DNA from 4 places in the Shewanella sp. HL-SH2 genome. Region 3 is predicted to be linked to each of the others. Evidence: predicted binding sites of a transcription regulator. Region 3 holds the regulator's gene; each other region holds the start of a gene.
The links. The regulator MetJ, encoded in region 3, represses methionine synthesis genes. The targets are predictions, from matches to a motif close to TAGACGTCTAGACGTCTA.
Positions count from the first base shown of each region.

Region 1: the regulator MetJ is predicted to act here: its motif matches at 1,862-1,879, upstream of metK (methionine adenosyltransferase).
Region 2: the regulator MetJ is predicted to act here: its motif matches at 3,670-3,687, upstream of ACRWP9_RS10050 (cystathionine beta-lyase).
Region 4: the regulator MetJ is predicted to act here: its motif matches at 4,648-4,665, upstream of serA (phosphoglycerate dehydrogenase).

Region 1 covers NZ_CP195035.1:1,407,825-1,415,995, forward strand. Annotated here, with positions in the region: gene ACRWP9_RS06160 (GNAT family N-acetyltransferase) at 1-119, shown strand, start outside; gene ACRWP9_RS06165 (hypothetical protein) at 127-552, shown strand; gene metK (methionine adenosyltransferase) at 668-1,819, opposite strand; gene tkt (transketolase) at 2,306-4,300, shown strand; gene epd (erythrose-4-phosphate dehydrogenase) at 4,441-5,463, shown strand; gene ACRWP9_RS06185 (phosphoglycerate kinase) at 5,607-6,785, shown strand; gene fba (class II fructose-bisphosphate aldolase) at 6,930-7,994, shown strand.
Region 2 covers NZ_CP195035.1:2,313,621-2,321,791, forward strand. Annotated here, with positions in the region: gene ACRWP9_RS10035 (substrate-binding periplasmic protein) at 1-137, shown strand, start outside; gene yegD (molecular chaperone) at 475-1,872, shown strand; gene ACRWP9_RS10045 (CreA family protein) at 1,872-2,351, shown strand; gene ACRWP9_RS10050 (cystathionine beta-lyase) at 2,444-3,634, opposite strand; gene pdsS (proteobacterial dedicated sortase system histidine kinase) at 3,737-5,962, opposite strand; gene pdsR (proteobacterial dedicated sortase system response regulator) at 5,968-6,657, opposite strand; gene pdsO (sortase-associated OmpA-like protein PdsO) at 6,879-7,619, shown strand; gene ACRWP9_RS10070 (marine proteobacterial sortase target protein) at 7,687-8,171, shown strand, end outside.
Region 3 covers NZ_CP195035.1:4,271,579-4,279,749, reverse strand. Annotated here, with positions in the region: gene ACRWP9_RS18835 (aminotransferase class V-fold PLP-dependent enzyme) at 1-945, opposite strand, end outside; gene ACRWP9_RS18830 (NUDIX hydrolase) at 1,201-1,734, shown strand; gene ACRWP9_RS18825 (YhcH/YjgK/YiaL family protein) at 1,851-2,312, opposite strand; gene ACRWP9_RS18820 (alpha/beta hydrolase) at 2,404-3,459, shown strand; gene ACRWP9_RS18815 (LON peptidase substrate-binding domain-containing protein) at 3,627-4,205, shown strand; gene ACRWP9_RS18810 (pseudouridine synthase) at 4,249-5,190, shown strand; gene ACRWP9_RS18805 (sulfite exporter TauE/SafE family protein) at 5,215-5,946, opposite strand; gene metJ (met regulon transcriptional regulator MetJ) at 6,120-6,434, opposite strand; gene metB (cystathionine gamma-synthase) at 6,642-7,814, shown strand; gene ACRWP9_RS18790 (bifunctional aspartate kinase/homoserine dehydrogenase II) at 7,836-8,171, shown strand, end outside.
Region 4 covers NZ_CP195035.1:1,108,357-1,116,527, forward strand. Annotated here, with positions in the region: gene ACRWP9_RS04880 (S9 family peptidase) at 1-962, shown strand, start outside; gene ACRWP9_RS04885 (hypothetical protein) at 1,179-1,628, shown strand; gene ygfZ (tRNA-modifying protein YgfZ) at 2,099-3,064, opposite strand; gene serA (phosphoglycerate dehydrogenase) at 3,208-4,437, opposite strand; gene ACRWP9_RS04900 (DUF2238 domain-containing protein) at 4,735-5,328, shown strand; gene ACRWP9_RS04905 (response regulator transcription factor) at 5,613-6,281, shown strand; gene ACRWP9_RS04910 (curlin) at 6,489-7,976, opposite strand; gene ACRWP9_RS04915 (curlin) at 7,991-8,171, opposite strand, start outside.

The DNA.
Region 1 (8,171 bases), 1.5 Mb from region 3:
TTGCTGAAGATAATAGCCGTTCCTTCAGTGCCCATACTCAATATGCCGATATGCAAGTTGTCGATTTCTTTAGTTTTCAACAGCGTGATTTTTACTTGTTAGTTCGAGTGATTTATTGAGATAAAAATGCTGAATATACCGCCTAAATTTGATGAGTTGTTTGCGCCTTATCTTGGATTGCGTTTGAGTGCATTCGATAACGCCAAATTAGTTGTCGCTGTGCTAGCGCAACATCAATATAAATATCATGCCGCTGAGATAATATTAATCACCAATAACACGGTTCACTCGACACCGCGTTATGCCATTAAGTGGTTAGGGTTAAGTGATAATCAAGAAAGTGATGGCTGTGATAATGAATGTCATGAGATGGATTATTGCTGGATAGATTGTGGCAAGATAAATCAATATGAAGTAGGATTTAGCCTAATTGATCCCATAGATGTACAAGGCAGCAATATTCAAGTCGTGAACACAATCACTGTACCGATTATGACCATGCAGCAAATCGGTTTTATGTGCGTCGAAAGCGCTCATTTTGATCACTGCTGATTGCCGATTACATTAGCGCTCCATTTTTGCGACGTTTAGATTTAACGGTTCTTGGAATGCAGACAATAAAAAACCGCCTTAACGGCGGTTTTTTAATTTAGGCTAACAGTATTGATTATAAACCTGCATCAGCACGTAAAATTTCAGCTTTATCAGTTGCTTCCCACGGGAACTCACTGCGGCCAAAGTGGCCATAAGCCGCAGTCTTTTGGTAGATAGGGCGAGCCAAATCTAACATTGCAGTTAAGCCATATGGACGTAACTCGAAATGTTGACGCACTAACTTGATCAGTAGCTCTTCTGATACTTTACCTGTGCCAAATGTTTCAATGCTAATTGAAGTCGGCTCTGCAACACCAATTGCATAAGACACTTGTAACTCACAGCGATCAGCTAACCCAGCAGCGACGATGTTTTTAGCCACATAACGCGCAGCATAAGCCGCACTACGGTCAACTTTTGATGGATCTTTACCCGAAAAAGCGCCGCCACCATGACGAGCCATGCCGCCATAGGTATCTACGATGATTTTACGACCGGTTAAACCACAATCGCCAACAGGACCACCAATAACAAAACGACCAGTAGGGTTAATAAAGTATTTAGTATCTTTAGTTAACCAGTGTGAAGGCAATACTGGTTTGATGATGGTTTCCATCACAGCTTCAATTAAATCAGCCTGTTTAACTTCTTCTTTATGTTGGGTTGATAACACAACCGCATCAATACCGACAATTTTGCCATCGTTATAAGCAAAGGTAATTTGGCTTTTTGCATCAGGACGTAACCAAGGTAAGGTGCCGTCTTTACGTACTTCTGATTGGCGTTTAACTAATTTGTGCGCATAAGTAATAGGTGCAGGCATTAACACATCAGTTTCGTTACTCGCATAACCAAACATTAATCCTTGGTCGCCAGCACCTTGCTCAGCAGGATCGCTTCGGTCAACACCTTGGTTAATATCAGGAGATTGCTTACCAATTGCATTCAAAACTGCACAGGAATCAGCGTCAAAACCCATATCAGAATGAGTATAACCAATGTCACGCACGGTTTTACGAGCAATTTCTTCGATATCAACCCAAGCAGAAGTGGTCACTTCGCCACCCACTAATACCATGCCTGTTTTGACATAGGTTTCACACGCAACACGAGCTTTTGGGTCTTGCTCAAGTATTGCGTCTAATACCGCATCAGAAATCTGATCGGCGATTTTATCTGGATGACCTTCTGAAACTGATTCAGAAGTGAACAAGTGCTTTGCCATAGTCGGAAATCTCATCGTTTGCTGATAAAAAATATAAATTTATATACGTCTAGACGTCTATTCTAGTCGAAATTGATTTTGATAACACCCCACTATACGAATTAAAGCGTAGAATTGTGCAATGTTTCATGAAAATGTTAAACAGCAAGATAAGCTGTTTGCTATTCTGTGTAATTAACGTGATGAAATTTAAGGTTTAAGTGACATTTTAATCGTGAGGTTTTAACGTAACTGTATACATAATTAGACAATATAAACCCAATAAATAAATTACCTGAACCAATAATGTCCGCTTTGATGGAAGCTTAATGCCACTATTTAAGCTGCTATATTAAGCCAGTTTATGGCAATTATTGCGCTTTATTAGCCAATCTGAAGTTTGAATTGATACACACGAAAAATATTAATTTGCGTCGCGCCGCCTAGTAGGGGAAAATATGTCTCCACAATTGCCCGCTAGACCTCATTAAACAAGCAGGAGAGAGCATGTCATCTCGTAAAGAACTCGCAAACGCAATTCGTGCGTTAAGTATGGATGCCGTTCAAAAAGCCAATTCTGGACACCCAGGCGCACCAATGGGTATGGCAGATATTGCTGAAGTATTATGGAATGATTTCCTAAAGCATAATCCAACCAACCCTAACTGGGCTGACCGTGACCGCTTTATTTTATCTAATGGCCATGGCTCAATGCTTATTTACTCTCTATTACATCTTTCGGGTTATGAGCTTCCAATTGAAGAGCTTAAAAATTTCCGTCAGTTGCACTCTAAAACGCCTGGTCACCCTGAATATGGTTATACCCCTGGTGTTGAAACCACCACGGGTCCATTAGGTGCAGGTATCAGTAATGCCGTTGGTATGGCGATTGCTGAAAAAACCTTAGCAGCACAGTTTAACCGTGATGGCCACGATATCGTTGATCACTTCACTTACTGTTTCTTAGGCGACGGTTGTTTAATGGAAGGCATTTCACATGAAGCCTGTTCATTAGCTGGCACATTAGGTTTAGGTAAACTAATTACATTCTGGGATGACAACGGTATTTCTATCGATGGTCACGTTGAAGGTTGGTTTACTGACGATACGCCTAAGCGTTTTGAAGCATACGGTTGGCATGTTATTGCTGATGTTGACGGTCATAATCCTGATGCAATCCGCGCCGCAATTGAACAAGCTAAGTCTGTAACTGATAAGCCTACAATGATCTGTTGTAAAACAATTATTGGTTTTGGTTCACCAAATAAATCGGGTAGCCATGATTGTCACGGCGCACCATTAGGTGATGCAGAAATTGCAGCGGCTCGCGAATTCTTAAACTGGCCACATGCTCCTTTTGACATTCCATCAGATGTTTATGCTGGTTGGGATGCTAAGCATAAAGGTGTGGCTAATGAGTCATTATGGAATGACAAATTTGCTGAATACAAAGTGGCTCACCCAGCGTTAGCGGCTGAGTTTGAACGTCGTGTCTTAAACGGTGATTTACCGGCAGACTTTGAAGCAAAAGCACAAGCATTCATTCAAGAATGCCAAGATAAAGCTGAAGGCATTGCTAGCCGTAAAGCATCACAAAATTCAATTGGTTTCTTTGGTGCTATGTTACCTGAATTATTAGGTGGCAGTGCTGACTTAGCTGGCTCAAACCTTACGCTATGGTCAGGTTCAAAAGGCATTCAAGACGATGCAGCTGGTAACTATATCTATTACGGTGTGCGTGAGTTTGGTATGAGCGGCATTATGAATGGCGCCTCATTACACGGTGGCTTCATCAATTACGGCGCAACTTTCATGATGTTTATGGAATACGCACGTAATGCGGTACGTATGTCTGCGTTAATGGGTATTCAGAACATTTTCGTTTATACCCATGACTCAATTGGCCAAGGTGAAGATGGTCCAACTCACCAACCTGTTGAGCAATTAGCTAACTTACGTATGACACCTAACATGACAGTATGGCGTCCATGTGATGCTGCTGAAACAGCAGTATCTTGGAAGTCTGCAATTGAAACTCGCAAATCGCCAACGTCTTTAATCTTTAGCCGTCAAGGTCTTAAGGCTCAAGCGCGTAGCGCTGAGCAATTAGCCAATGTCGCTAAAGGTGGTTATGTGCTGCTTGATTGTGAAGGCGCTGCGGACGTTATCTTAATTGCTACCGGTTCAGAAGTGCAGTTAGCGGTTGATTCTGCTGCAGCATTAACTGTCGATGGCATCAAAGTACGCGTAGTGTCTATGCCGTCGACCAATGTGTTTGACAAGCAAGATGCAGCTTACAAAGAGTCTGTATTACCTCGATCTGTGACTAAACGCGTAGCAATTGAAGCGGCTCATGTTGATTTCTGGCATAAGTATGTTGGCTTTGATGGCGATGTTGTCGGCATGACAACCTTCGGCGAGTCAGCACCGGGTGGCGACTTATTGAAGCACTTTGGCTTCACCGTTGATAATGTGGTTAGCAAAGTCAAAGCACTGGCTTAAAAACATGATCCACGATTGACTCAAATTAGCGCTTATATGTTAAGTGCTTAATTGTGTATAATATGGCGGCCGACACTTTATGTGTTGGCCGTTTTTTATTTTTCTGCCTTAATAATCTCTCTCTTTATGCTGGGAATGGAATGATTCGAGTTGCAATAAATGGTTATGGTCGTATTGGTCGCTCCATTCTGAGGGCGTTATATGAATCAGGGAAGCGTGACCAAATTCAAATAGTTGCGATTAACGAACTCGCAAAACCCGACGCTATTCGTCATCTTACCCAATACGATACAACCCATGGTCGTTTTAAACATCAGGTCAGCTTAAAAGACAATCATCTTATTATTGGTGATGATGCCATTCTATTGCTTAATCAGTCTGACCCAAGTCAACTACCTTGGGCTGAACTGGATATCGATATTGTTTATGAAGCGACGGGTAGCTTAAATGATCGTCAAGAATGTGAAGTGCATATTCAAGCAGGTGCTAAACAAGTCCTTATTTCTCATCCTTCTTCTCCCGATGTTGATGGCACTATAGTCTATGGGGTGAATCATGATTTACTGCGCCCTGAGCATACAGTCGTGTCCAATGCATCCTGTACAACCAATTGTATTGTGCCGGTTATCGATGTGTTAGATAGGCATTTTACGGTTAAAAGTGGCGCAATTACCACGATCCATTCGGCGATGAATGACCAGCAAGTGATTGATGCATATCATGATGATTTACGTCGCACCCGCGCCGCCAGTCAATCAATTATTCCAGTGGATACCAAGTTAGCACGCGGTATTGAGCGTATATTGCCCCACATGAAAGATATGTTTGAGGCCATTTCAGTGCGCGTGCCAACAATCAATGTTACAGCGATTGATTTGTCCGTTACCCTTGAGAAAAAAGTCGATATAGCCCAAATTAATCAGGTGTTAGCCTTGGCCTCAAATGGCAGTTTTAATGGTATTTTGGGATATACAGAAGAGCCATTAGTGTCATGTGATTTTAACCATGACCCGCGGTCGAGTATTGTTGATGGCACCCAAACCCGTGTCAGCGCCGGGCATTTGGTAAAATTACTCTTATGGTGTGACAACGAGTGGGGTTTTGCTAATCGCATGCTCGACACAAGCTTGGCGATGATCCAAGCTAGGCAGTCAAAAAAATAATCCTGATGATTTATGTTAAAAATAACTAAATAACTAAATAACTAAATCAAAGTACTTAAATGATTTTTTAACCGTGGATCATGCATCGGCGGTGAACAACAGTTTTGTTTTTTAATTTTTACATTTATAAGGAAAGGCTAATTATGGCTATTATCAATATGGTTGATTTAGATCTGCAAAATAAGCGCGTGCTTATTCGTGAAGATTTAAACGTACCCGTTAAAGACGGTGTTGTAACAAGTGACGCACGCTTGCGTGCTGCATTACCAACAATCAAACTGGCACTTGAAAAAGGCGCTGCTGTGATGGTGATGTCTCACCTTGGTCGTCCAACTGAAGGCGAATTCAATGCTGAGTTTTCGATGCAACCTGTTGTCGATTATTTAGTTAACGCACTGGATTGCCCAGTTCGTTTAGCTGATGACTACCTTAACGGTGTTGACGCTAAAGCGGGTGAAGTGGTTGTGTTTGAAAACGTGCGTTTTAACGTTGGCGAAGGCAAAAACGATCAAGCACTCGCGAAGCAAATGGCAGCATTATGTGATGTGTACGTTATGGATGCTTTTGGCACCGCACATCGCGCCCAGGCATCAACCCATGGTGTTGGTCTGTTTGCTCCTATCGCTTGTGCTGGCCCATTATTGGCCCAAGAGTTAGATGCTTTAGCTAAAGCAATGGATAACCCAGCACGTCCGTTAGTGGCCATTGTAGGTGGCTCTAAAGTCTCTACTAAGTTAACTGTGCTAGAAAGCTTGTCCGGTATTGTTGATCAGCTCGTAGTGGGTGGCGGTATTGCCAATACCTTTATTGCTGCAGCGGGTCACAATGTAGGCAAATCATTATATGAGGCAGACTTACTTGATGAAGCTAAGCGTTTAGTCGCTAATGCCAAGAGTCGCGGTGCTGACATTCCTGTCCCTACAGATGTTGTTGTTGCCAGCCAATTCAGCCCAACGGCTGAAGCGACACTAAAGTCTGTGAGCGATGTGAGTGACACCGACATGATTTTTGATATCGGCCCAGATAGTGCAGAAGCTTTGGCAAAGATTATTGAACAAGCTGGCACGATTGTGTGGAATGGTCCTGTTGGCGTATTTGAGTTTGACCAATTTGGTAAAGGCACTGAGCGTATCGCCCAGGCCATTGCAAATTCAAAAGCCTTCTCTATTGCTGGCGGTGGTGACACCTTAGCGGCAGTGGATAAATACAATATTGCAGATAAAGTTTCATACATTTCGACCGGCGGCGGTGCTTTTTTAGAGTTTTTAGAAGGCAAAAAGCTTCCTGCTGTAGAAATGCTTGAACAACGCGGCGCAGAATAAGCGTTAAGCGATAAAAATAATAATTATTATAAAAAACCGTTCCTTAAGTTAACAGACCTAACAATTGTTAGCTTAAGGAATATAAAAATCCATCCAAAAAATAGCGACCTAGGTGAGTAATCACCCTATAATTGGAGAACAAAAATGGCTCTTATCTCTCTACGACAAATGCTAGACCATGCGGCTGAACATGGTTATGGCGTACCTGCTTTTAACGTAAACAACCTTGAGCAAATGCGTGCAATTATGCAAGCGGCTGAAGCAACAGACAGCCCTGTTATTGTGCAAGCCTCTGCGGGTGCGCGTAAATATGCTCGTCCACAGTTTTTAAAGTATCTAATGGCTGCAGCGCTTGAGCAATATCCAGATATTCCAGTGTGTATTCACCAAGATCACGGTACCGATCCTGATATTTGTCAGCGTTCTATTCAATTAGGTATGTCGTCAGTTATGATGGACGGCTCGTTAATGGCCGATGGTAAAACACCAGCTTCATATGAATATAACGTGGATGTGACTCGTCGCACTGTTGCTTTCGCACACGCATGTGGTGTGTCTGTTGAAGGCGAAATTGGTTGTTTAGGCAGTTTAGAAACAGGCGAAGCTGGCGAAGAAGATGGTATCGGCGCTGCAGGTATTCTGACTATGGACCAAATGCTAACAACCCCAGAGGAAGCGGCACGTTTTGTGGCTGATACCCATGTAGATGCGCTAGCTATCGCTATTGGTACTAGCCATGGTGCTTACAAGTTTAGTCGTAAGCCTACAGGTGATGTTTTACGAATAGATCGCATTAAAGAAATCCATGCCCGTATTCCTAATACTCACCTAGTAATGCATGGTTCATCTTCAGTACCACAAGAGTGGTTAAAGATTATCAATCAGTATGGCGGTCAGATCCCTGAAACTTACGGTGTGCCTTTAGAGGAAATCGTTGAAGGGATTAAGCATGGCGTACGTAAAGTGAATATTGATACCGATTTGCGTTTAGCATCTACTGGTGCAGTTCGTAAATTCTTAGCTGAAAATCCAGCAGAATTTGATCCACGTAAATTCTTAAAAGCATCAATGGAAGCTATGGCAGACATTTGTACTACGCGCTATGAAGCGTTTGGTTGTGCTGGTATGGCATCTAAAATTAAGCCTAAGTCGTTACAGGCTATGTATAAAGCTTATCAATCTGGCGAGTTAGACCCAAAAATAGTCTAATTTATAGCCGCGTTAAAGCCCGTCAGACTTAGGTTTCGGCGGGCTTTTTGTTTGATAGCATTTATAGTTTTTTGTTAGTTGGTGCATTTTCGTCATACTGTAATTGTAATCTGTTAATCCGAGTCGAATTTAAATATCGACCTACTCTCTTGTTCATTATTAATCACAAACATTAGT
Region 2 (8,171 bases), 2.0 Mb from region 3:
ACTTATTTAAGCACCCTGAAATAAATAGCCAAGACTTTCAATTCTCCAACACGCCCATTTTAGAGGCTCAAGTTGGCGTGTATATTAATCAAGCATGTAAAGAGCAATATCAATTACTGCTTCCTCAACCAAACTAATTAACATCAATTGATTGTTCAGCGGTAAAGTCATGTTATCCCGCGACTTAACTTTTTAGTAAACAGTATTATTATTGTTTGCAGTGGAATATTTTGTTTATGGCTATTTAGTTGGTGCTTAACTCACCTTGGTTATCAGCACAAATGCCAAGAGCGATATTTGCCTACCTAGATAGATACAATGTTATCGACTTACGCCAGTCTTCCTTCCTCGTTATATTTAGATCCTGTTAATGTTTTAAAATCCACCACTCAATCTTTCTTCAAACTAAAAAATATCCATTTTCGGTGTGAATGTGGTAGTTTGTTCGTTTGATTTTTTTAAGCGAGTTTATTCATGATAGTGGGTTTCGATTATGGCAGTGCTAATTGTTCAATTGGTGCTTGGATCAATGAGAAAATAGAGTTAATACCCCTTAGTGAAAATTCTAATTATTTACCCTCTACGCTCTATGCCATGGATCGTGAGCTGATAGCTGAGGCTGTTTATAATGGTTTGCCTGAAGCCTTGAAAGCTGAATTTTCTCATTTACGCAGTTCACAATTAATGCGGGCGAAAATAATTCGACATGAACTCGATTTATTGATTGATGAAACTACAGTGTTTGTCGGTCAGGCCGCTATTGATGCTTATCTTGAAATGCCTGAGGAAGGTTTTTATGTCCGTTCACCCAAGTCTTTTCTGGGGGCTACAGGACTGAGAGCTGAACAAGTGGCTTTGTTTGAAGATATTGTTACCTTGATGATGCAACACGTTAAACAACGTATAGATCAACAGTTAACTGCTAAAGGCTTAAATACGGCTACCCATGCCATGATTGGCCGCCCAGTTAACTTTCAAGGTATTGGCGGCGAACAAAGTAATCAACAAGCTGAGGCCATTTTAACCTTAGCGGCTAAAAGAGCCGGTTTTACCTCGGTGGGTTTTCTATTTGAGCCGCTTGCCGCTGGAATGGATTTTGAATCAACCCTTAACAAACCTGCCAATGTATTAGTTGTCGACGTTGGTGGTGGTACTACAGATTGCTCGTTAGTAAAAATGGGCCCTGAATTAATGAGTAACATACAGCGAGATCAAGACTGTTTGGGGCACAGCGGACAGCGTATCGGCGGTAATGACCTTGATATTGCGCTTGCTATGCAAGGCTTTATGCCAAGTTTTGGCAGTGGCAGTGCTATGTTAGATGGTAAGCCTATACCTTCAAATTTATTTTGGAATGCCGTTGCCGTGAATGATATTAGCGCCCAGCGTGATTTCTATCATTTATCCAGCAAGAGATTAATCGAAACCTTGATCAATGGTGCCGAGCAACCTGAATTACTGCAGCGTTTATTGACCATTCAAAAAAATCAGATGAGTTTTCAGGTTGTGCGCCAAGCGGAGATCGCTAAAGTGGCGTTAACCGATTCACCCGTTCATAAAGCTGAATTGTCATTTGTGGAAAAACAGTTAACTATCGACGTCAGTGTCGAGCTATTTGAGCAAGCCATTGCGCCGTCACTGGATAAAGTCAGTCAATTAATGCGCCAGGCTATGAATAGTCTTGATGATCAGGGTAAGGCGTTAGAAAGCCCTGATATTGTTTATATTACTGGCGGTACGGCAAGAAGCCCTGCAATATACAAACAAATTGCTAAAGTGTATCCTCAAGCACAAGTGGTGGTGGGGGATCACTTTGGCTCTGTTACCGCAGGGTTAACTCGCATGGCGCAACAATATTTTAAGGAAGCTTAATGAATATTAACGTGAAATTAGCCGCTTTAGTCGCACTCAGTGGATTAATGATGAGCTGCAGTGACGATGTCGGTAAGGTCAGTTTAGGATTATTTACCACTAAAGATGTGATTATTGATGCAAAACATGACCCTAAAATACCAGGAGTGACTTGTCATATTAGTCGCATTAAAGCAGATTTAGATTTTGCCGACCCTTCAGATATGAGCATTAGTTGTCGTCAAACTGGACCTATTTCAGCAAATGATTTAGCAGACATCGATACCAGTAAAGGCGGTGAAGTGGTCTTTAAAGAGTCGTTAAGTATTTTATTTAAAAGCTTAAAAGTGAGACGTATTTTGGATAAAGAAAATCAAACTTTATTGTATTTATCTTATTCCACTAAAGAAACTAACGGCAGCCATAAGCATGCTTTATCAACTGTGCCGCTTTATGGAACGCAGGCATGGAATGCATTGAAAGTTGATAGTCAAAATTAGTGTCCACACTTAGGTAGAATGACAAAATAGGCGGCACCAATATCAATATTTGTGCGGCCTATTTTATAAGCATTTATTATCTCGAGCAGTGGTTACTTAGCGATAGCTTGATTGTAACGCTCAAAAGCGCGTTCAAGATCGGCAATTAAATCCTCTGTGTCCTCCAAGCCGATATGTAAACGAATAAGTGGCTTACTGCTATCCCATTGGGTTGCTGATCTTATTTTATCAATACCGAAAACACCCAAAATTAAGCTTTCAAAGCCGCCCCACGAAAAACCCATTTTAAAATGCTGCATGTTCTCGACAAAGGCTGTAATGCTTCTAAGATCGCCATCTTTTAAAACAAATGAAAATAAGCCATTCGCGCTGGTAAAGTCACGCTTAAAGAATTCATGACCAGGGCATGTTTCAAAAGCAGGATGTCTGACATGGTCAACCTCGGGACGCTTTGCTAACCAATTGGCGACTTCAAGTCCATTTTTATGGTGCTGGGCCATACGGACTCCTAGGGTACGTAACCCTCTGGCCGCTAAAAATACATCATCTGGCGAAGTTGTTTGTCCCATTAAATAGCTGTTTTCACGTAATTGTGGCCAGTGAACCTCGTTTGCCGTTGCGGTACCCATCATCACATCTGAATGACCGACAATGTATTTAGTCGCCGCTTGAATAGAGATATCCACACCCATTTCGAATGGTCTAGAATTAATCGGTGAAGCCCAAGTATTATCCAGCATCACAACGATATTATGTTCATGGGCGATGCGACTCAGCGTCGGCACATCTTGTACTTCCATGGTGATCGACCCTGGCGACTCAAGGAAGAGTACCTTAGTATTTGGGCGAATGAGATCACGTATGCCTGCACCAATCATAGGATCATAATAGCTCGTTTCTATGCCAAATCCGGCGAGCATTTTGTCGCATAAATCACGTGTGGGTTCATAGGCGGTGTCGACCATTAATAAGTGATCGCCACTTTTTAAAAATGATAATAGTGCCGCACTAATCGCTCCTGCACCGGATGGATATAACGCCGTGCCAAAGCCGCCTTCAAGTTCTGCAATCGCTTCTTGAAAGGCAAAATGGGTTGGTGTACCACGACGACCATAGAATAACTCGCCGTTGGTCTTATTTTTAATGGCAAAACGCATGTCGTCCATGGTGTCAAACACCACTGTAGATGCTCTAAATACCGGCGGATTAATAATGCCTTTAGTGTATTTTTTATCTCGACCTAAACTGACTAGTTGGGTTGCTTGTTTACCGTGTTTATTCATTATTAATTCATCCACTAAAAACCTATTTAGCCATCCTAACATCTATACGGCTAAATGAAAGAGGCGAGAGATAGATAATGTCGGCTATATAGGCAAAATAGCTTATGTCGTTTCCACTATGGGTAATGTTAAACAAAACTCAACGCCACTTTGATGTATCTCATCCGCTTGAAGTGTCGTTTTGTTAATGTCATCTTCTATTACACAGCTGACATTGCTCGCTTTAATGGTGCCATGGTGAAAATCAGTTACTAATCTTGCAATATACAAGCCTAAACCAAGATGGGGTTTGTTGGTGGGGATTTGTGGCCTTATTGACACCATAGATTCAAAAATCTGCTCGCTCATGTCTTTAGGTAATTTTGGTCCGATATTAGTTATTTTTAGAATCGCCTGTTTATGATATTGATTTAAGCTGACACTAATAGCACTATCTGGCTGGCTAAATTCAATGGCATTACTAATGAGTTTATCCATTAATTGGGCAATATATTCTGGAACGCCATTACACATCATAACTTTATCTTCAATAAATACGTTAAAACGCTGCTCTGGGTAGGTCATTTGATAACCTTGCATACAGCCACCGATAACCTTTTTTAAGGGAAATGTGCTGCGTTCAGCATGTGATAAGCTGGCTTCGAGATTAGTTGCCTCAGTTAAGTTATTTAAAATCAGATGTAATCGATTGACACCATCCTGCGCCCTATTGACATATTTTTGACTTGCTTGATCTAGGTTTTGATTGCTGAGGTGCTCTAAAGAGCTTCGAACAACTGCAACAGGGGTACGAAGTTCATGTGATAGCCGCGATGACATGTTTTCTAAATAGTGAGTATATTGACCGAGTCTGCCGACAATATTGGCAAAGCTTCGTGATAAATCACCTATTTCATCTCGATTTCTTGACGGAGTGATTTGATTTCTGACACGTCCCTGGCTGTCTATAGCTAATTCCGCCTGATCTCGTAAGCGGCGAATACGACTAGAGATGCTCGATGCAAAAATGAATAATGCTAATGTGCCCATGCTCATAATCGTAAGAATAACGTTAAATAGCTTTTCCAGTGCCCGATTACGCAAGCTACGGATACCGTGCGTAGTTTCTTCGGCTATAACAGCCCCCATCACCTTGTCATCAATCCAAATAGGGCTCGCAGCCGCTAATACGACCGCTTTACTGTCTGGGGTTAATCGCCAGGTTGAAGCCTGTTTACCTACTAGGGCATTTTCAATATGGCTACCACTTAATTCAGTTGAGTCCTGTAATGAATCGATAAAGTCCTGTGGCGGTCTAGTGAGAATTTTATAATATAAGGGTAATAAGTATTGTTTATGGAAGTGTGCCCAAGAGCTTTGAGTTTGGGCGCCATCTAAATCAGCATCCCAGGTATTACTTGATGTGCGAATATCACCTGAACGCGCTAACACTCTGCCATGATTATCGACCACCCAAATGCGTGAGCTGTTGTGGCCCATACCTTTAACAATACTTTCTATTTCAGGCGAAGGCACCAGAACTGTGCCTAATTCTGCTACCGAGTTGGTGGCTGAAGTGCCGACAATATTAATTAAATTGCGCGTCTCATTGTCATCCACATTATGAATAGCGAATCCGAGTTTACTGCCAATCATGTCTAACGGAATACGGAACTCAATATTGTATCCATTAGGGGTTTTCTGCCATTGGCCTTGAATACGATTCTCAGGGATGACGGGCATTGATTGTGTTGGATCTTGAGGTAACTGATAAGCGCTTAACCAGCCATCCTTGGTATTGGCAATGACATAGCGCCTAAATAAATTATCGGGCGCAAGCGTAGCAATCACTAAGTGATCGTTCCTGTCGACCCTTAAGCTATTTTTACTGCGATAAATAACTTGGGAGTCATTAACCTCAAAAAAGCCATAAAGATAACCAGCATATTTACCCACCATATGGGTAAAGTTAAGGTATATGTCTTGTTGTGCATTTTGTTGATAAACAATGTGTTCTTTTCCATAATACAACTTACGGTGACTGTACAATTGCCAGTCTTCTAACTTTCCGTCAAGTTGAATAGGGCCCGATAATGGATAAGCATACAAGTCGCGGCCCTTTTGGACTTGGGTTAAAAAGCTGGCTTGATTATCAAACAGTTTAGGGCGTTCATGCAGTGCGGTTGCCAACGCTTGAGTGGTACCTTCTAAGGTTTTTTCTTGCCCATGGCGCAAGTACTTTTCCATTTCCCATACATATTCATACCCAAGCCAAGGAAGGCAGAGTAAAAATAGTGAAAGTATAATCACTTTAGCCCTTAGGCCTAATGGCAAATACATATTGAACATCTTCCTTACAAGCTGTCCCAGCGATAACCCATACCATATACAGTATCGATACAGTCAAATTCACTGTCTATGGCTAAAAACTTCTTTCTGATCCGCTTTACATGGGACGTAATGGTGCTGTCATCGACATAAATTTTCGCTTCTTGCATTAAATCCTGACGGCTGCGGACATGTCCTGGGTGTTTAGCCATGGCGTGTACCATCCAAAACTCGGTAACGGTTAATTCAATCGGCTGTAACTTCCAAGTGACCTGAATGCGATTGCCGTCAATTTGCAAGTGATTGCGTGTCATTAGATTATCTTCAATCGGGCTTGAACCGATTAATTCTGAACGGCGAAATAATGCCGCAATACGCGCCAATAAATGCGGGAAACTGACATCCTTGGTTAGATAGTCATCAGCGCCTAACCTTAGACCACAAACAGTATCAAAATCGCCACTTCGTGCGGTAAGAAAGATAATCGGCAAGCTACTCGACATGGCTCGTAAGGATTGGCACAGAGTAAAACCGCCATCAATTTCACCTTCAAGGCCAATATCAATGATGGCTAAATCGGGCAGGCGAGCATTGAAGGCTAACATAGCCGTTGGGCGGTTAGGGTAGGCTTGTACACTGTAGCCTTGTTGCTGGAGCACTTCTTTGTAGTTGTCGCGGATAGCGGCTTCATCTTCAACAATCGCGATGCGTTTCATTAATCAGCTAATTCCATAATCTGTTTATTGTTGTGACTATACAGCAATTTATAACGGGTTAAAGGCTTCCAAATCAATTGCCATTTTGTTGCCACAATTGAACATAAGATTGCCATTTTTAAACCCATAAATAGCCATTTCTGTGTTGTTTAATAGTTTCATCGAGTCGAGGACTCATGTCGAACAACTCATTTATCAATATTAAAAACAGGAATGTCATTATGAAAAAGCAACTAGTCGCTATCGCCGTTATCTCATCAGTACTGTTTAGTAACATAAGCTATGGCGCTCAAAGCAACACAATACCAGAACGTGAAAATACTGAAGAACTTGTTGGCTTAAGTTCAGGCATTATATTGGGTGCCGTGGTTGGTGGACCCATTGGTGCTTTTATTGGCGCATTAACAGGCTCATTAATTGGTAAGTCTGTCGGTGATGATTCTGAGATTGAAGCACAACAATCTTTATTATCGCAGCAGCAATATGAAATTAATGAGACTAGCCAAAAAATTGCACAAATGAACCAACAACAACAGTCCTTAGAAGAGGTGAAATCAGAGCTCGCTCGACTTCAAGCGCATCAAAAGCAAACCTTAGCTGAATTAGGTGTGGGAATGAATGTGCAATTTAAAACCGGTTCAAGCCTCATTGAACCTTTGTTTAAGCAACAGTTAGATAATGTGGCTTACATGATGGCATCAATGCCTGAGCTGAATGTTGATTTAATGGGCTTTGCCGATCGTCGGGGGAATGATGATTTTAATCAGGCGTTATCAGAGCAGCGCTTAATTGAAGTGACCAACTACATTGTGGCGCAAGGAATTGATAAGTCACGTTTACAAGGTCAGGCCTATGGTGCCAGCGCGCCAATGCATCCAGATCAGAATTTTGAAAATGATTTTTTCGATCGCCGAGTAACATTAACGCTTATTCCAGAAAGTGCGCAATTAGCCGCCAATTAATTTAACCGTTTGTTCCACTTTATGGATTTAGTTAGCGGCATGAATACCATGCCGCGAAGGAGATGTTATGTTTGTAAAATTGCCCTTTTGGTTGTATTTAGTCAGTGTATGTTATTTCAGCTTTCCCTATTTGAGCCTAGCATCACAAGATGCATACTCGAATCGAACTATCACAAATGAGGCTGATGAAATCACTCAAGGTCTGATTAGCTACCAGATTAATAGTCAGCATAAACAGATGTTTGCCCTAGGTACTCAAGTTGAAATGACAGTATCAGGATTAGTGAATAGGGTGACGGTGAAGCAGATATTTAATAATGTTGAAGACAGCTGGATTCATGCTAAGTATGTATTTCCTTTACCTGAAAATTCCGCGGTTGATGGGATGAGTTTACTGATTGGCGACCGGATAATTGAAGGTGTTATCAAACCAAAGCAACAGGCTAAACAACAATTTGAGCAGGCTAAAAAACAAGGCAAGCAGGCGAGTTTAGTCAGTCAGCAACGCACCAATGTGTTTACCACTCAATTGGCTAATATTGGTCCGTTACA
Region 3 (8,171 bases):
CGTTGGCACGCTATTGTCAAAGCTGTGATTAAACACAATTTGCGGAAAAGCTTGCCTTAGGGTGTCGGCAAGTTGTTGGCGGTATGCATGTAAGGTTTGATGACTGGCAAAGCATGAGTCTGTTGCAACCAGTTGGTCAAAAATAACATTAATCGCCGCCATGCCTGGCAGGTTTTCGGTGCCTGAGCGCTGGCCGCTTTCTTGTCCACCACCGGCAATGACCGGCGTAAGTGGCGCATTTTCTCTGATATAAATAAACCCTATGCCTTTTGGCGCATACAATTTATGGCCACTAAAGGGAGCATAGTCGATAGTGGTTTGAGCCAGATTAAGCGATATTTTCCCCAGGGCTTGTACACAATCCACTAACCAAAAAATAGTGCTGCTGGCTTGGCGAATGGTATTTTCTAAGGCGCTTAGGTCTTGATATACCCCGGTTTCGTTATTCACCGCCATGGTACAAATCATTAATGATTTAGGCGCATACTGACTAATAAAGTCATGATCTAAGTTGCCATAACCATCAACCGGAATGGCGATGACCTTTGCATTGATACCAAGCAAGGCATTCCAATGTTTAAGCGACTCTGGCACGGCTTTATGTTCTGTTGCGCCATAGAGTAAATAGCAATCTTCGCCCCGTTGTTGAGTGGCTTTTAAGGCTTCTCTGGCACTGATTAATGCTGACAGAATAGCGGTTTGAATGCCTTCGGTTGCGCCGCTGGTGAAAATGATTTTGCCATTTTCAGAACCTAGTATTTGCTTCGCTTTGTTGCGGGTCTGTTCCATTAAATCTTTGGCGCGAAGGCCGGTGATGTGGCTTGAACTTGGGTTACCAAACAGCAGCTCCATGGCCGACAGTGCAGCTTGGGCGGCTTGAGGTAGCACAGGGGTTGTCGCATTGGCATCTAGGTATATTTGGCTCAGGTCGTGGTTATTATTCATTTAGATCAACTCTGCTTGGTATTATTAGGTCAAACTGCATATTTCTTTTTGTTATATCTAATTTCTTTTTGTTATATTAGCAGTTTGGTGATCAGTTACAAGCCTAAACTTATGGTGATTTATCTTTGAAGATTCTATTAATCAGCTTTGTTGAACGCTTACCTTTGATTACCTTGTTTAAAGTATTTTTCGAGCGCTTTCTTGAACCAAAACACCTTGCAACGTATGATGCGTTTTTTGTCAGCAGGCCCTAAGATGCGTCATTTAACCACTCGTTATCATCCTGAAACGCCGGCAGCATTTATTGATAATAATTCGTCCACTATGCTGACACGTTTGGCTGCCCGTGCCATTGTGCTTCGTGGCAACCATATTTTGATGTTGTACACCCAGCGTTATCATGACTATTCACTGCCGGGCGGCGGGGTCGATGCGGGTGAGGACATAGTGCAAGGGTTAGTGCGTGAGCTGCGGGAAGAAACCGGTGCTAATGTCACTGGTGACATCATTCCATTTGGTTTGTATCAAGAATACCGTCCATGGCGACGTGACGGTTTTGAATCGGTCAAGATGCTGTCTTACTGCTATGTATGTCAAATTGAAGATGAATTGGGTGACACCCAGTTTGAAGCACACGAGATCAGTAATGGTATGACCCCGGTGTGGATTGATATTGATACCGCGATTTCCCATAACCTGGAAACTATTGCTAGCAGTGACAAGAAAGGCTTATCGATAGAAAGAGAAACCTTTTTACTGCAGTTGATTAAAGCAGAGTTATTGAACTAAGCCGTAGGCGACTTTTAAACTTTCGGCGACTTTATGGTCAAAGTCGCGGTCAATGACACCACTCAATGCCTGCTATTCCATTTTCCATTGACACGATTGAAGTTCAAGATAGGCAGTTAAATACGTACCTTGATAACCACTTTACGGACTTTTTGCGGCGTAGCAAACGTGCCTGGCATGTGCATATCACCAGGAAAGAAAATAGCAAACATACCGGTTTTTAAGGCAATAAATGCCGCATCTTGTTTATTTGATTCGAAGTCAAACTCGGCATAATCATGTTTGTCATAATACGGCTTAGACGGTGTTTGATCCGCTAACGGTAAATAACCAAACTCTTCTGCACCACTGACCACATATTGGACATCAATATATTGCTGATGTACTTCAAATGGCTCAATTTCTCTTGGTTTGGTTTCATAATCATTGACGATAACAAACAGGTTTTTACCGTCTAGTTCATAGTTACCAACAGCTTTGGCGGTAAAATCTGTTTCAGCTAAGTGTGCTAATGCCAAGGCTAAACGTGGATGCAGTTTTGTATATAGATGGCGATTTGCTAAAGTGTCAACAATCATAAGAGTTCCAATGAATAATTCAGCAGTGAAAGTGTCATAGTATGGCAATAATATCACTGTTTTAACTCTTCAAGTATTAGAGGATCAACATTTGTCAGCATTACGGCTTATTGCAGGTGAAACCGCTTTTAAACAGATAGAAGCGCAAGGTTTACAGCAAGGTATGTTTACCCAGCTATTAGCCGCTTCAGGCGGTCCTAAGTGGATTGGTATTGCAGGGTTAGACAAGTATATTTTTGGTGAGTTTTTTAAGAACCGTCAAGATCCGTTATATATGCTGGGAGCGTCTTCCGGTGCATGGCGTTTAGCATGTTTAGGACAAGACAACCCTTTAGCAGCCTATGAGCGATTAGAACATTTTTATATCACTCAGCGTTATGACGATGTGCCCACCAGAGAGCAAGTCACTCAACAAGTGCAGGGTGTGGTTGATGGTATTTTAGGTGATAAAGCGGGGACGGATATTATTGCTAACCCGATATTTCGGGATCATATTATTGCCTGTCGAGCCCGTCATGTGAATAGCAGCCAGTCTAAGGTTGGCATTGCCATTGGTTTGGCCTTAGCTGCGGCCAGTAATAGCGTTAACCGTAAAAGTATTGCATGGCATTTTGAACGTATTTTACTGAGCCATAAAGATGCCGCATCTCCGTTTGGGCGCTTAAAAGACCTACCAACCAAGCAAATGGCACTGACTGAAAATAATATTCGCCAGGCACTGCTCGCCACCGGTTCAATTCCATTATTACTTGATCCAGTGCGCGACATTGATGGTCTGCCAAAAGGTAAGTATTACGATGGTGGCATTACCGATTATCATTTTGATTTACCCCTACCCAAAGAAAGTGGCTTAACCTTATATCCACATTTTTACCCGCATATGAGCCCTGGTTGGTTTGATAAGTCACTGATATGGCGTAAGGCCCGCAGTAATTATCACAACGCGCTCATTCTGGCGCCATCGGCTGAATTTATTGCCTCGCTACCCTATGGAAAAATTCCAGATCGTGAAGATTTTAAGCATCTTGATACCCAATCTCGGATTGATTATTGGCAAACAAGTATTAAACAGAGCCAAAAGTTAGCTGATGAGTTAGCAACTATTGTGGCCAATGGTACCGTAATGGATCATCTTGAGGCTTGGTAAATTACTGGTATTGTGGAACAAAGTAAGTTGCATTTTCAGTCGTACATTAGCATTAATTTATCTTAATTTACTGTTGGTTTTTTCATCGTTGACTACACTGATATGGAGCAGCATCTTATTGATGCTCGCTTTTTTGGTGCTTCACCTTGATGGTGTTGGAGGCGAAAATGCAAACACGTGAAATGGCTTTACTGATACAAGATGCGGTGTTGTTGCCAAATGGCCGGCTCGAGTTTAGGGTTGCTTTTCCTGCTGAATTGGCGCTGGTGGCATCAGTGCTTAAAGGTGAATACGGTTTAGCCATGGCAGCGCTAAAGGCTAAAAGTGAACTTCCCTGTTATCGCAGTATTACCGAGTGTGAAATTATCGACTTTCACCAACTAGAAGATAAGTCGCTAAGTATTGTGTTAGAGGGTAAGCAACGCTTAAAAGTATTATCGGCAGCTAAACAGCACAATGGCGTATGGATAGCACGGACTCTTCCTTGTCAGAATTGGCGCCATGAGCCGATAGTGGGTAAGTTTGAAATTATCAGCGCAGCGCTTGAACAGTTTTATGAAGTTAACCCTGATTTACTTGGTTTGTATTCACAAATTCATTTAGAAGATGCGACCTGGGTGAGTCAGCGTTGGTTAGAGGTTTTGCCCATGTATAGTCGTGATAAGTTACGTTTGGTGGATCAGCCCAATTGTCACAAAACCATGGACTTTGTCCTGCAATTACTAAAATCCCATGTTGATGTATAACCTGATAATATAAGGGTATCTATTCGGTACCCTGATAATTTTTATGTCGAAATCTACTCACGAGTCACTTTTACCTACTGGCGCTATTGCGGCGCAGCCATCCTATGTTGTCTTACCTCGCACGAGTGAATCCTCTACAGTTTATCCAACAGTGTTGGCTTTTTTAATTGATAAGTTTCCACAAATATCACCCTCAGCGTGGGATCAACGGATTAAAGAGGGCAAAGTACATTGGCAAGATGGCCAATTAATTGATTGCCAAAGTGAATATGCCGCAACCAAACGGGTTTATTATTATCGTGAAGTTGCAGTTGAAAAAAAAGTGCCTTTTACCGAGCAAATTCTTTATCAAGATGATCATAAAATCATTGTCTATAAACCGCATTTTTTACCGGTTACCCCTGGTGGTAATTATGTGAATGAATGCTTAGTACACCGTTTACGTATTCGCACTGGAATAGACACAATAGCTCCAGCTCATCGGCTTGATAAAGACACCGCTGGCGTGATGTTGATGACGGTAAATCCTGAGACTCGACATGCTTATCATCAACTTTTTCTCGATGATAAAATTAAAAAAACCTACCAAGCAGTGGCCGAGTTACCACAAGACTTCGCCTTAAATCAGATGATGTTGCCATATCATTGGACCATTAAGAATCGGCTAGAACGTGGAACACCTAGTTTTACCATGCAGATTGTTGACGGGCCTAGTAATAGTCATTCTGAGATTACATTGCTCAAAATTAACAATAACCTAGGACTTTTTGAACTGGAACCCGTTACCGGTAAAACCCACCAGTTACGGGTACACATGCAGAGTTTAGGCATGCCTTTATTACATGACCGTTTTTATCCCAGACTGCAGGCTAAAGACGATGATGATTTTGACAAACCATTACAGTTATTAGCGCAGCGTTTGCAGTTTGTTGACCCAATCACTAATGAAGTTAATGATTGGTGCAGTGAAGGACTCACTATGTGATTTAAGCTATGTTAACAAAGGTTTTTAAAGACTATTTAATGACTTTACCGTTAATAGTAGCGCACTTAACGAACACAATATTAAGGTGGCTTTGCGGGTTTTGTTTTTATCGACTTTGCCGACAATGCGCCCTGCTATAACATAGCCTGCGAATACCGATGGAAGCAGCATTAAAGAAAGCCAAATGTGCTTCACTTCAACTAAACCTACAATGGCTAAAATAGCCAGTGCAATCATTGAGCTAAAGATAAAAAAGGCTGATAGTGCCGCCCTAAATTGGCTGGCATCTTTTCCGGCCAGCAAAATAGCCATTGGCGGTCCACCAATGGCGGCAATGTTGCCAAAAATACCTGAGACAATACCCGCAATAAATAAGGTTATCCGATTCACAGGTGCGGACAATTTAAAAACACTCAATAAAACCGCTGTAAATACAATACCCGCAATAGCGAGTCCTAATATGGGTTGGGGGGCGAGCAATAGTAAGCTTGCGCCCAAAAAACCACCCGGAATTCTGCCAAGTAACGCATATTGCAATCCATTAAATTCTAAATGGCTACGCTCTCTGAATAAGGTCATTAGTGAAATTGCAAACCCCATCACAATCACTGGAACGGGCACTAACTGTGGGTCGATAATATACAGTAAGGGACTGGCGACTACGGCTAAACCGAAACCGATTAAGCTTTGGGTTAATGCGCCGCAAAAAATAATAACTGAGGCGAGTAATAACGTGGTGGGATCAATGAATGGCATGCAATGACTCTTAGTAACTAACGTTTTTCAACACAAGCATTTGTATATTGATTGATATCAATTGTTTGATCGTGTCTAAAAACAAAATTCCATCAAGATAACTACCCTGACTAAGCAGGATATTCATCTTGATGGAATGAATAGCAGATGTGAAATGACTTAAAAGTGATTAATTACTCTAAGTCTTCCCATTCAATACCCATTTGGTCCATCAATGCTTTCGCTTCACGCGGAATGCTGTCAGGCTCATCTTTTGATAAGTCATGATCATCGGGCAATGGTTGACCCGTGTAAGCATGTAAAAAAGCTTCGCAAAGTAATTCACTATTTGTCGCGTGACGTAAATTATTTACCTGGCGACGAGTGCGCTCATCGGTCAGTACTTTCAATACTTTTAACGGAATTGAAACTGTGATTTTTTTTACTTGTTCATTCTTCTTGCCGTGTTCGGCATATGGGCTAATATAGTCGCCATTCCACTCAGTCATTAACTCACCCTTTACTTTAAATACGGTGCAGATTTTAAACCCTTAAAGTTTCTAGTCAAATTATTGCTGTGTTTTAGTGCACATTGCAAATAGATTTCTTTATGTTTAGACGTCTAAACGTCTATTTTTGTTGACCTGAGCTGCTCAGTTAGGTAAATTTAGCCATCTAGACATCTCTTTGTGTGTTCGTAATGTTAGGAATCAATCATGACCAAGTCTTGTAAACAACATAGCAATGCTACTGTCGCCGTCCGACAGGGGATTGAAAGTGACACACAACATGGTGCAGTTGTCCCGCCAATTTATTTATCGACCAATTATTCTTTTGATGGCCATAAAAATCCGCGTGAGTTTGATTACAGCCGTTCAGGCAATCCAACACGTTGTATTTTAGGCGAAGCCTTAGCCAAATTAGAGCAAGGGGCTACCGGAGTGATAACCTGTACTGGCATGGCTGCCATTACGCTAGTGACCCATTTATTAGGCCCAGACGATTTATTGGTTGTGCCACATGATTGCTATGGAGGTAGTTACCGTTTATTTACTAACTTGGCCAAAAAAGGTCAGTTTAAATTGGCCGTCGTTGATCAAACCAACGCGGCAGCATTAGCGGAAGCCATTGCCAAAAAGCCTAAAATGGTGTGGTTAGAAACCCCGTCCAATCCATTACTGCGTGTGGTTGATATTGCCGCCATTGCTACTGCAGCAAAAGAAGTTGGCGCATTGGTTACCGTGGATAACACCTTTTTATCACCTATTTTGCAGCAGCCTTTAAATTTAGGGGCTGATATCGTTATCCATTCCACGACCAAATATATCAATGGTCACAGTGATGTGGTTGGCGGCGCTGTTGTAGCTAAAGATCCAGACATCGGCGAGTTACTGCATTGGTGGTCAAACACCTTAGGCTTAACGGGATCAGCGTTTGACAGTTACCTTACTCTGCGTGGTATTCGTACTTTAGCAGTGCGAATTCGTGAACATCAAGCCAATGCCAAACAGATAGTTGATGCGCTATGTCAAAGCCCTGTGGTCGCAAAAGTATATTATCCAGGATTAACGGATCATCCTGGACACGAAATTGCGAAAAAACAGCAAAAAGGCTTTGGCGCTATGCTCAGTTTCGAGCTGAAAGGTGGTGAAGCAGAGGTTGTAGCATTCTTAGATGCGTTAACCTTGTTCAGTGTTGCTGAAAGTTTAGGCGGAGTGGAAAGTTTAATAGCCGTTCCTGCGACTATGACCCATAGAGCAATGGATGCCCAAGCCCGTTTTGAGGCTGGCGTTAAAGATACATTATTGAGACTATCTGTTGGTATTGAAGATGGTGAAGATTTAGTGGCAGATATTAAAGCCGCATTAGCTGCAGTCGCAGCGCTGTAGTTGTCGTTTAAGGAGTAATACATGGCGCGTGGTCATTTACATAAATTTGGTGGTTCAAGTCTTGCAGATGCGGATTGTTATCGCCGAGTCGCCCACATTTTACTGACCCATGGTCACAGCGATGACTTAATTGTTGTTTCAGCGGCAGGTAAAAGTACCAACTTTTTATATAAGCTGCTCAATTTGCGTGAAACCGGTCAGCTATGGCAAGAAGAGCTACAAGTATTAATCGGCTATCAGCAAACCTTAATCGAACAATTATTATCTAATGAGCAAGCACGTGATTTACGTGAGCGCTTGTCGACCGACAAGTCACAATTGATTAGCTTATTATCACTTGAACAGCGCAATGAATAT
Region 4 (8,171 bases), 1.2 Mb from region 3:
TAGAACGTATTAGTGAACGCTCTGGTATGCATCAGAGTGTCTTTGCTGAAAATAAGCCAGTATATCTAGATTACTTCAGCAGTTTACAGCAGCCACCGCAAATTAGTTTGCATAACGAATCTGGCAAGCAATTATCTTGGGTTGAACAAAATGAAGTGAATGCTTCGCATCCGCTTTATGCACTGGCAGGTCAGTGGGCAATGCCGGAGTTTGGCCACTTAAGCGCCGATGATGGGCAAATATTACAATATCGCTTATTCAAACCTGTGCCGTTTGATGACAGTAAAAAATACCCAGTAGTGGTGCGGGTTTATGGTGGGCCACACGCCCAATTAGTGGTTAATGCATGGAGCGAGGCTGATTACTTTACCCAGTATTTATTGCAACAAGGTTATGCGGTGTTCCAATTAGATAACCGCGGCTCAGCCCATCGCGGCACAAAGTTCGAATATGTGATTTATCAAAACATGGGTGATGCAGAGGTTCGCGATCAAAAAGCCGGTGTCGATTATCTGCGTAGTTTGCCATTCATCGATGGCGATAATGTGGCGATTTATGGTCACAGTTATGGTGGTTACATGGCGTTGATGAGCCAATTTAAAGCCCCTGATTACTTTAAGGCAGCTATTGCAGGCGCACCAGTCACTGACTGGCGCTTATACGACAGTCATTACACTGAGCGCTACATGGGTAACCCAGAGGCTAACAAGCAGGGTTATGATGCCGGCAGTGTTTTACCTTATGTGAAAAACTATCAATCTGGCCTGTTGATGTACCACGGCATGGCGGATGACAATGTGTTATTTGAAAACAGCACTCGGGTGTATAAAGCCTTGCAGGATGAAGGTAAGTTATTTCAAATGATCGATTACCCAGGTTCTAAGCATTCAATGCGTGGTGAGAAAGTGCGTAATCATTTGTATAAATCGTTAGCCGCCTTTTTGGATAGCCAATTGAAGTAAGGGCTTTTGGATTTGATGTTGTAGGAAAGCGAATGCGGTTTAGGCCTATTCGCTTTTTTTGTGTTTAAGACTTTGGCTGTACTGGTATTGGGTAGCTTGTTTCAGTGTTGAGCCTCAATTGATTAGAATGAGTTATTGAGCTTAATTTATTTACCCAATATGATAATGGTCGGTGATGTAGGTTAGTTTAAGCTGATAGATATTTAGGGAGGTTTGATGACGTCAGGGAAGAATAAGTTTTTAATCTTGGGTGCAACGTCTAGTGCGGTAGCAGCTTTAGCTCATTTAGGTTGTATCATTTTTGGTGGTGACTGGTATCGTTTTTTTGGTGCCGGTGAGCAAATGGCTAGGATGGCTGAAAATGGTGATTGGTATCCTACAGTCGTGACTTCTATTATTGTTTTAGTGTTAACTCTTTGGGCGCTATATGGTTTGTCTGGCGCTAAAGTGATACCTAAGCTGCCTTTGCTAAAGCTTGGGTTACTCGTTATCTCTTTCATTTACTTAGTTCGTGGCGTCGCATTTGTTATGATTATGCCGATGTTTCCCGAAAACAGTTTGACGTTTTGGATTGCCAGTTCAAGTATTTGTTTAGGTGTAGGTGTCCTCTATTCTGTGGGTACTTTTCAAAATTGGTTAACGCTAAGTGGAAAAGCTAATGCCTGAATAAAAAACGAGCGAAGAGAGCTCTTATTTTGCCAGTCATATTTCTACTTTATTTGCTAGTGGGTTGTCAGCTTACATAATGAGTGGTGTAGAACTACCTTATGTGTAGTTTATTGATTCATTTCATATTGTAAAAATACTAACAAGAGCAGGAGTATTTGGTTTATTGTTTTATCCATTTAGTCAGTTTTTTCGTTGACTGTATTCAGACTCAAAAGCAAATATCAAGTCTAATAAATAAAACCAAGGCCCAGAACCGGCCTGAAGATATGGCTAAATCCCCTTGATTTTAGTAGGTAAAAAACGTCGTTTAAATGACCACAAATTAGATTGCTCTCTACCTAGGTAAAGTTTGCTTCCGCTAATTTAAAAGCGACTTAATCAGTAAAAGTGCCTGTTACACTGTTTTAATCAAGTCGCTATTTTCGGGCTCTACTTCATTATTCAGCTAGAGTATTAAACCATTCGGCCTAATTTTCTAGCGAATAAGGTAACGGCATAATCGTTAAAGCAGATTCTTCATCACCAGCAATACGCAAAATCGCATCTGCTTCAGTGTTATTGGCTAGCACAGCCGTTAGCAATACTTGGTCGCCTTGCTGAACAAACTCAATGATAGCGCCGCCACGGCGATAGCCGCCTTCAAGGGCTATTTCTAATGCGGTTTCTTCGGTTAACGTTTGGCTACTGGTGCCAGATAAGATATAAAGTGCGCGTTTGTTACCACCACGATACTTCATACGGGCGATGGTTTCTTGCCCCATGTAACAGCCTTTGGTAAAGCTGATGCCATTAATTGACTGCACATTGCACATTTGCGGCACGTATTGGTTGGCATGTATGCCTGGAATATTAGGGTAACCTGCTTTGATTTCTAATGCTTGCCATGCCGCGGCGCTGTATAAGGTTTGGTCTGCATAAATAGCTTGGGCTTTTTCTGGGCTTAACATGGCGATGAAACGCTGGCCATCTTTAAGCAGCAAACCACCATCAACCACAGTGACTTCACTTGCAGTTTCAGGGCTAACTTCGGCAAAATGTTGTTTTACAAAAGTGTTGGCATCGCTGCCTGCAATACCGATTAATTGCCAGTTAGCTGATGCATCAACTAACTCTGCTTTACTAAATACTGAATATTTTTTTAACTGGGGTAAATCAATCGCTAATGCGCTGGTGGGCATCAGCATAAATAAGCTGTCTTGTAATGCAAAAGCGCGGAAACTGGCTAACATTTTACCTTTGGCATCACAGTGCGCGCCCCAGCGCCATTGGTCTGCGGTAAGTGAGGTAATATCAGTTGTTACCTGGCCATGAATAAAACTGCGACCTTGCTCCCCCGTTACTTCTATAAGACCTAAATGATTCAGGTTAGCTAGCATTATTGCAGGTGTGTCTTGGGTGGGGGCCCAATCTGGTTGACTTATTGAAAGGCTCATAGGATTTTCCTGTAATACAGCAACATAATGCCAGCAGTGTAGCCCAATCGGTGGGGACTCTAAAGGGGCAAGGCAATAAAAAACGACTATCTAAATATGATAAATAGTCGTTTTATTGTTACTGTGATCTGACGCTACCGATATTAAAACAATACGCGGGTACGAATTGTGCCTTCAATCAGTTTCAGTTCACCTAAGGCTTCTTCAGCTTGATCAGAATCGACTTCCATTACCACGTAACCAATTTCAGCGGTAGTTTGCAGATACTGAGCAGCAATGTTGATACCTTTAGCTGAAAACGCTTGGTTAATTTTGATCAACACACCAGGACGGTTGTGGTGAATATGCAGTAAACGTGAGGCGCCAGCGTGTTGCGCTAGTGATACTTCAGGGAAGTTAACGGCAGATACAGTAGAACCATTATCAGAGTATTTAGCTAGCTTGCCTGCCACTTCAATACCAATGTTTTCTTGAGCTTCAGCGGTGCTGCCACCAATATGCGGTGTCAGTATCACATTGTCTAGGCCACGAAGTGGGCTAACAAATTCATCGTCATTTGATTTAGGCTCAACGGGGAATACATCGATAGCCGCGCCTGCAATCTGCTCAGATTTAACTGCCTCTGCAAGTGCATCGATATCAACCACTGTGCCGCGAGAAGCATTGATGAAGAAACTGCCTTTGCGCATTTGGCTGAATTCTTTTTCACCAAACATATCTTTGGTTTGTGGCGTTTCAGGAACATGTAAGCTTACAACATCAGCTGTGGCCAGTAATGTTTCTAGGCTGTGAATTTGTGAGGCATTTCCTAGTGGTAATTTATCTTCAATATCAAAGAAAATGACGCGCATACCTAAGGTTTCAGCCAAAATACCGAGCTGAGTACCAATATGGCCGTAACCAATGACGCCTAGTGTTTTACCACGAACTTCGACACTGCCATTGGCACTTTTTAGCCAGCCACCACGGTGACATTGAGCGTTACGTTGTGGAATGCCGCGCATTAGCATGATGATTTCACCAATGACTAATTCTGCCACACTGCGGGTATTAGAGAATGGCGCGTTGAAAACAGGCACACCGAGTTTTTCAGCTGCGGCAAGATCAACTTGGTTGGTTCCAATACAAAAACAGCCAATGGCAACCAGCTTCTCTGCATGGCTAAGTACTTCAGCAGTTAATTGAGTGCGCGAGCGTAAACCAACGAAATGGGCATCCTTGATGGACTCCAATAACTCACTTTCGCCTAGTGAGGCTTTGTGATATTCAATGTTGGTATAGCCTGCTCTTTCTAGTACATCTACCGCACTTTGGTGGACGCCCTCCAACAGCAGGATTTTTATCTTATCCTTGTCAAGCGAATGTTTCGCCATGATATGGGTACCCTCTAATGTATAATTGCTGATTTAGTACCTAGTTAAATTAGTACTTATGCTTATAATATCAATTAGTTTATGCTTGATATCTGTTCCCAAGTGACGTCAAGTTACTAACCTTAGAAACGGCCAATAAGGTCAATTCTACTTTGGGAATAATTTGCGACTTCCAGCGCCTAGTCAAAGTAGCACTTTTTTGGCCAGTTGTGGAGGGCTAGATGGCTAAAGTTAATATTCTAATTCTAGAACAATATCGAATAAGAGGAATTTACATTGCTGAATAAAGTTATATGGATGGTAATTTATGTCGCGGTGCTACTTTGGTCCGTGAGTGATCCCAAAGATATGTTCACTTGGTGGTTAGAAGCGATACCCGCTTTAATCGCGTTACCACTGTTATTTTTTACTCGAAACCGCTTCCCGTTAACCTCGTTGGCCTATTGGTTGATTTTATTCCATTGCATAGTGTTAATGGTTGGGGCCAGATATACCTATGCTGAAGTACCGTTATTTGATTGGTTAGCGCAAGTGATGGGCAGTGAGCGCAATAATTATGACAAAGTCGGTCATTTTGCCCAAGGTTTTGTGCCTGTTATTGTCGCCAGAGAAATAATGTTGCGTAACGGAGTACTTCAGTTGGGAGCTTGGTGCCAGTTTTTGTCGGTATGTTTTGTATTAGCGTTCTCTGCATTCTATGAACTAATAGAATGGTGGGTTGCCGCCGCAACGGGTGAAAATGCCGAAGCCTTTTTAGGCACTCAAGGCTATGTATGGGATACCCAGTCTGACATGTTTTTAGCCTTGATTGGCGGTATTTGTGGATTAGTCTTATTAACTAGTCTGCATAATCGACAAATTCAAAATTTAAATGTCGCTATTAAGCCCTAGTTAAAAACTTTATGATTTATCAGTCAAAAATACGATTAATACTTTTGACTGATAAACTTTCTCTTTGTTCTAGTTAATTTCTACTACCCTTATTACTCAGTTTATCCATTTACCTTACTTCTAGGCGTTTATGAGCAATTGTATCTGGCTTCAAGGTAAGATTTAGGTATAAAATCAAACACAGGATGATGTTCAAGTATTAAGCACTTTGGCTTATTGATGATGTGGTTAAACCTCATACTTAGGAGCACTTGAACAAATTAAACTTTTCAGGGAGAAGAGTGATGAGTTCCAATACATATGAATTGGTTTTTTTACACCAATTATCGGCACCTTGTCATTTAGCTATTCTTGCTGAATCGATAGGCCTAAAGACACGCATCGTCAAGAGTGCTGCTGAATTAGAGTTCGAAAAAAAGTCTAATAGTTTTTACCTTGTGGCTCAAAAAGGCGCAGCCCTTGATAGCAAAGGTATTCCTCTATTAGTATCGCGTATTGTTAATCATGTCCCCGTAGCCTTATATCAAGTAGAACGCGGCTCATTAGATCAAGAGACTGCATTATTGCTGGGGGTGCGTGGACTGCTATATTCAGATCAACGAATGGACTTAATGTTAACTGGTTTACGTAAGATGGTATCTGATGAGCTTTGGTACGACAGACCATTGATCAGTAAAATTTTTAGACGTTTAGTTCAAAAACTTGATAATAATAACGAAATCCCTGCAGATACGGTTGCCATGTTACAAATGCTGACTAATCGAGAAAGGACCATTATTCAGCTAGTGTCTAGTGGTGCTAGGAATAAAGAAATTGCCCATCGCTTATGCATTAGTGAGCACACTGTAAAAGCCCATATCTCTTCTGTTTTTCGTAAAACACAATCCCGAAACAGAGTTGAACTATTACGCTGGGCGCAAACTTATCAAACCCATTTTGAATTGGTAAGTTAGGACCGTTAAGGCTGCCTTTTGGCGTTTATGTAGCTGATTGAGTTTGCTGGGTTATTGAGTTGGCTTAGTTAATTTAGTCGGTTAGGTTTCAGTAGGATTAATTGAGATATTGGAGTGAACTCAATGAGTAACGGTAAATAAAAGGGAGCAATATAATTGCTCCCTTTTTGCATTTTAGTGTGATTTATTACACGTTATATCTATAGTTTAGTTTTGAATGACTAACGCGCTGTTGAAATCACCTGTTTGTGAGACATTAATCGTGTTATCAAAACCAGTTTGCGAGCCTGTCACTAGGTTATCATTACCCGTTTGTGTCACCATGAAGCTGTTGTTATCACCCTCTACAGTGAAAGCTCCACTCGATTCACCACCCACCCAGTTACCATTACCTGATTGCATGATATCAACTAAGTTTTCATTGCCCATAACCAGTAAATCAACCAGGTTGAGATCACCCACTTGAGTGACATCCACTTGAGTATTAAGATCGCCTAGAACAGAGACTATGGCTTCATTATCAGTGCCATCTTGTTCAACATCCACTTTGTTATCATTGCCGAGAATATCAACATGGCCAAAGTTAATATCACCCTCTTGATCGATATCAATTAAATTATCATTACCATCTGCTAATGCTTCTATGGTGTTTTGATTTCCATCCGATGAAAGATTGAAATGGTTATCATCGCCGTAAGCACCGAATGCAGCATAGTTATTATCACCTTCCTGCTCTAGATCAGCATCATTTTGATCGCCAATAACTTCAAATTCAGTTAGGTTATTGTCACCATGTTGCTCAATATCGATAATGTTGTCAGAACCATTTACAGCCGCTACAAATGTTTCTCCAACAGTGTTGTTTTGGCCTTTTTGATCAATCTCCATATCATTATCGTTACCAGTAGTGAACTCTAGTACGGCATTATTATTGTCACCTTCTTGTTCAATATTAATATCGTTATCTGAACCTGAAAGTGAGTAAACAAAACCGGTATTTAGATTGCCAACCTGTTCAATATCAACAGTGTTGTTATTACCTAAAATGCCACGAACGGCAGCTAAGTTGCTGTCGCCTTCTTGATAAGTGGTCACATCGTTGTTATTGCCTACATTAGGAGTTAAATCTAATGCAATTAAACCTGCTTGGTTGCCGTTGCCAATTTGGGTTGTATCACCATCGTTATCATTGCCTTGAACGCGAAAGACGCCATAGTTGTTATCACCTTGCTGGCTAATTTTGCTGCTATTGTTATCGCCAAGTAATTCAACAATACTTTCATTCAATTCACCTACTTGTTCAACATCGACATTGTTGACATTACCTGTAATTTGCACATCACTTTGGTTGAAAAAACCATCTTGAATGACTTTAGTGAAGTTCTCATCGCCTTCTAAGGCAACATTAGAAATATGCCAGTCAGCAGTTTGATTAACTTCAACTTCATTTTCATCTCCAACTGACGTCACGTAAGACTCTAACCACACACCATCTTGAGCAATGCTCGCGCTTTGATCGTTACCAGTTTGACTAACATCAGATACATTTAGAGAACCTGTTTGCTCAGATTTTACATCCTGGCCAGCACCGTTCTGCATAATGTTAATACTGCTTTCATCACTGGCAAAAGCTTGTGAAGACAGACCTGCTGCAATGGCTAAAGCTAGTAAGGTTTTAGTTGTTTGCGATTTCATATGACGCTCCCTGTTTAATATTGCGTAATTGTGATTGCAGCACCATCTGCAATCTGTTCAATTGAGAAATTTGCACTTCCTAGTTGGTTTAACTGCACTCGATTATCGTTTCCTGTTTGGGTAACCGAAGCATTATTGTTTTCACCTGCTTGCAACAGCTCGACTTCATTATTCACACCATATTGGGCAATATAA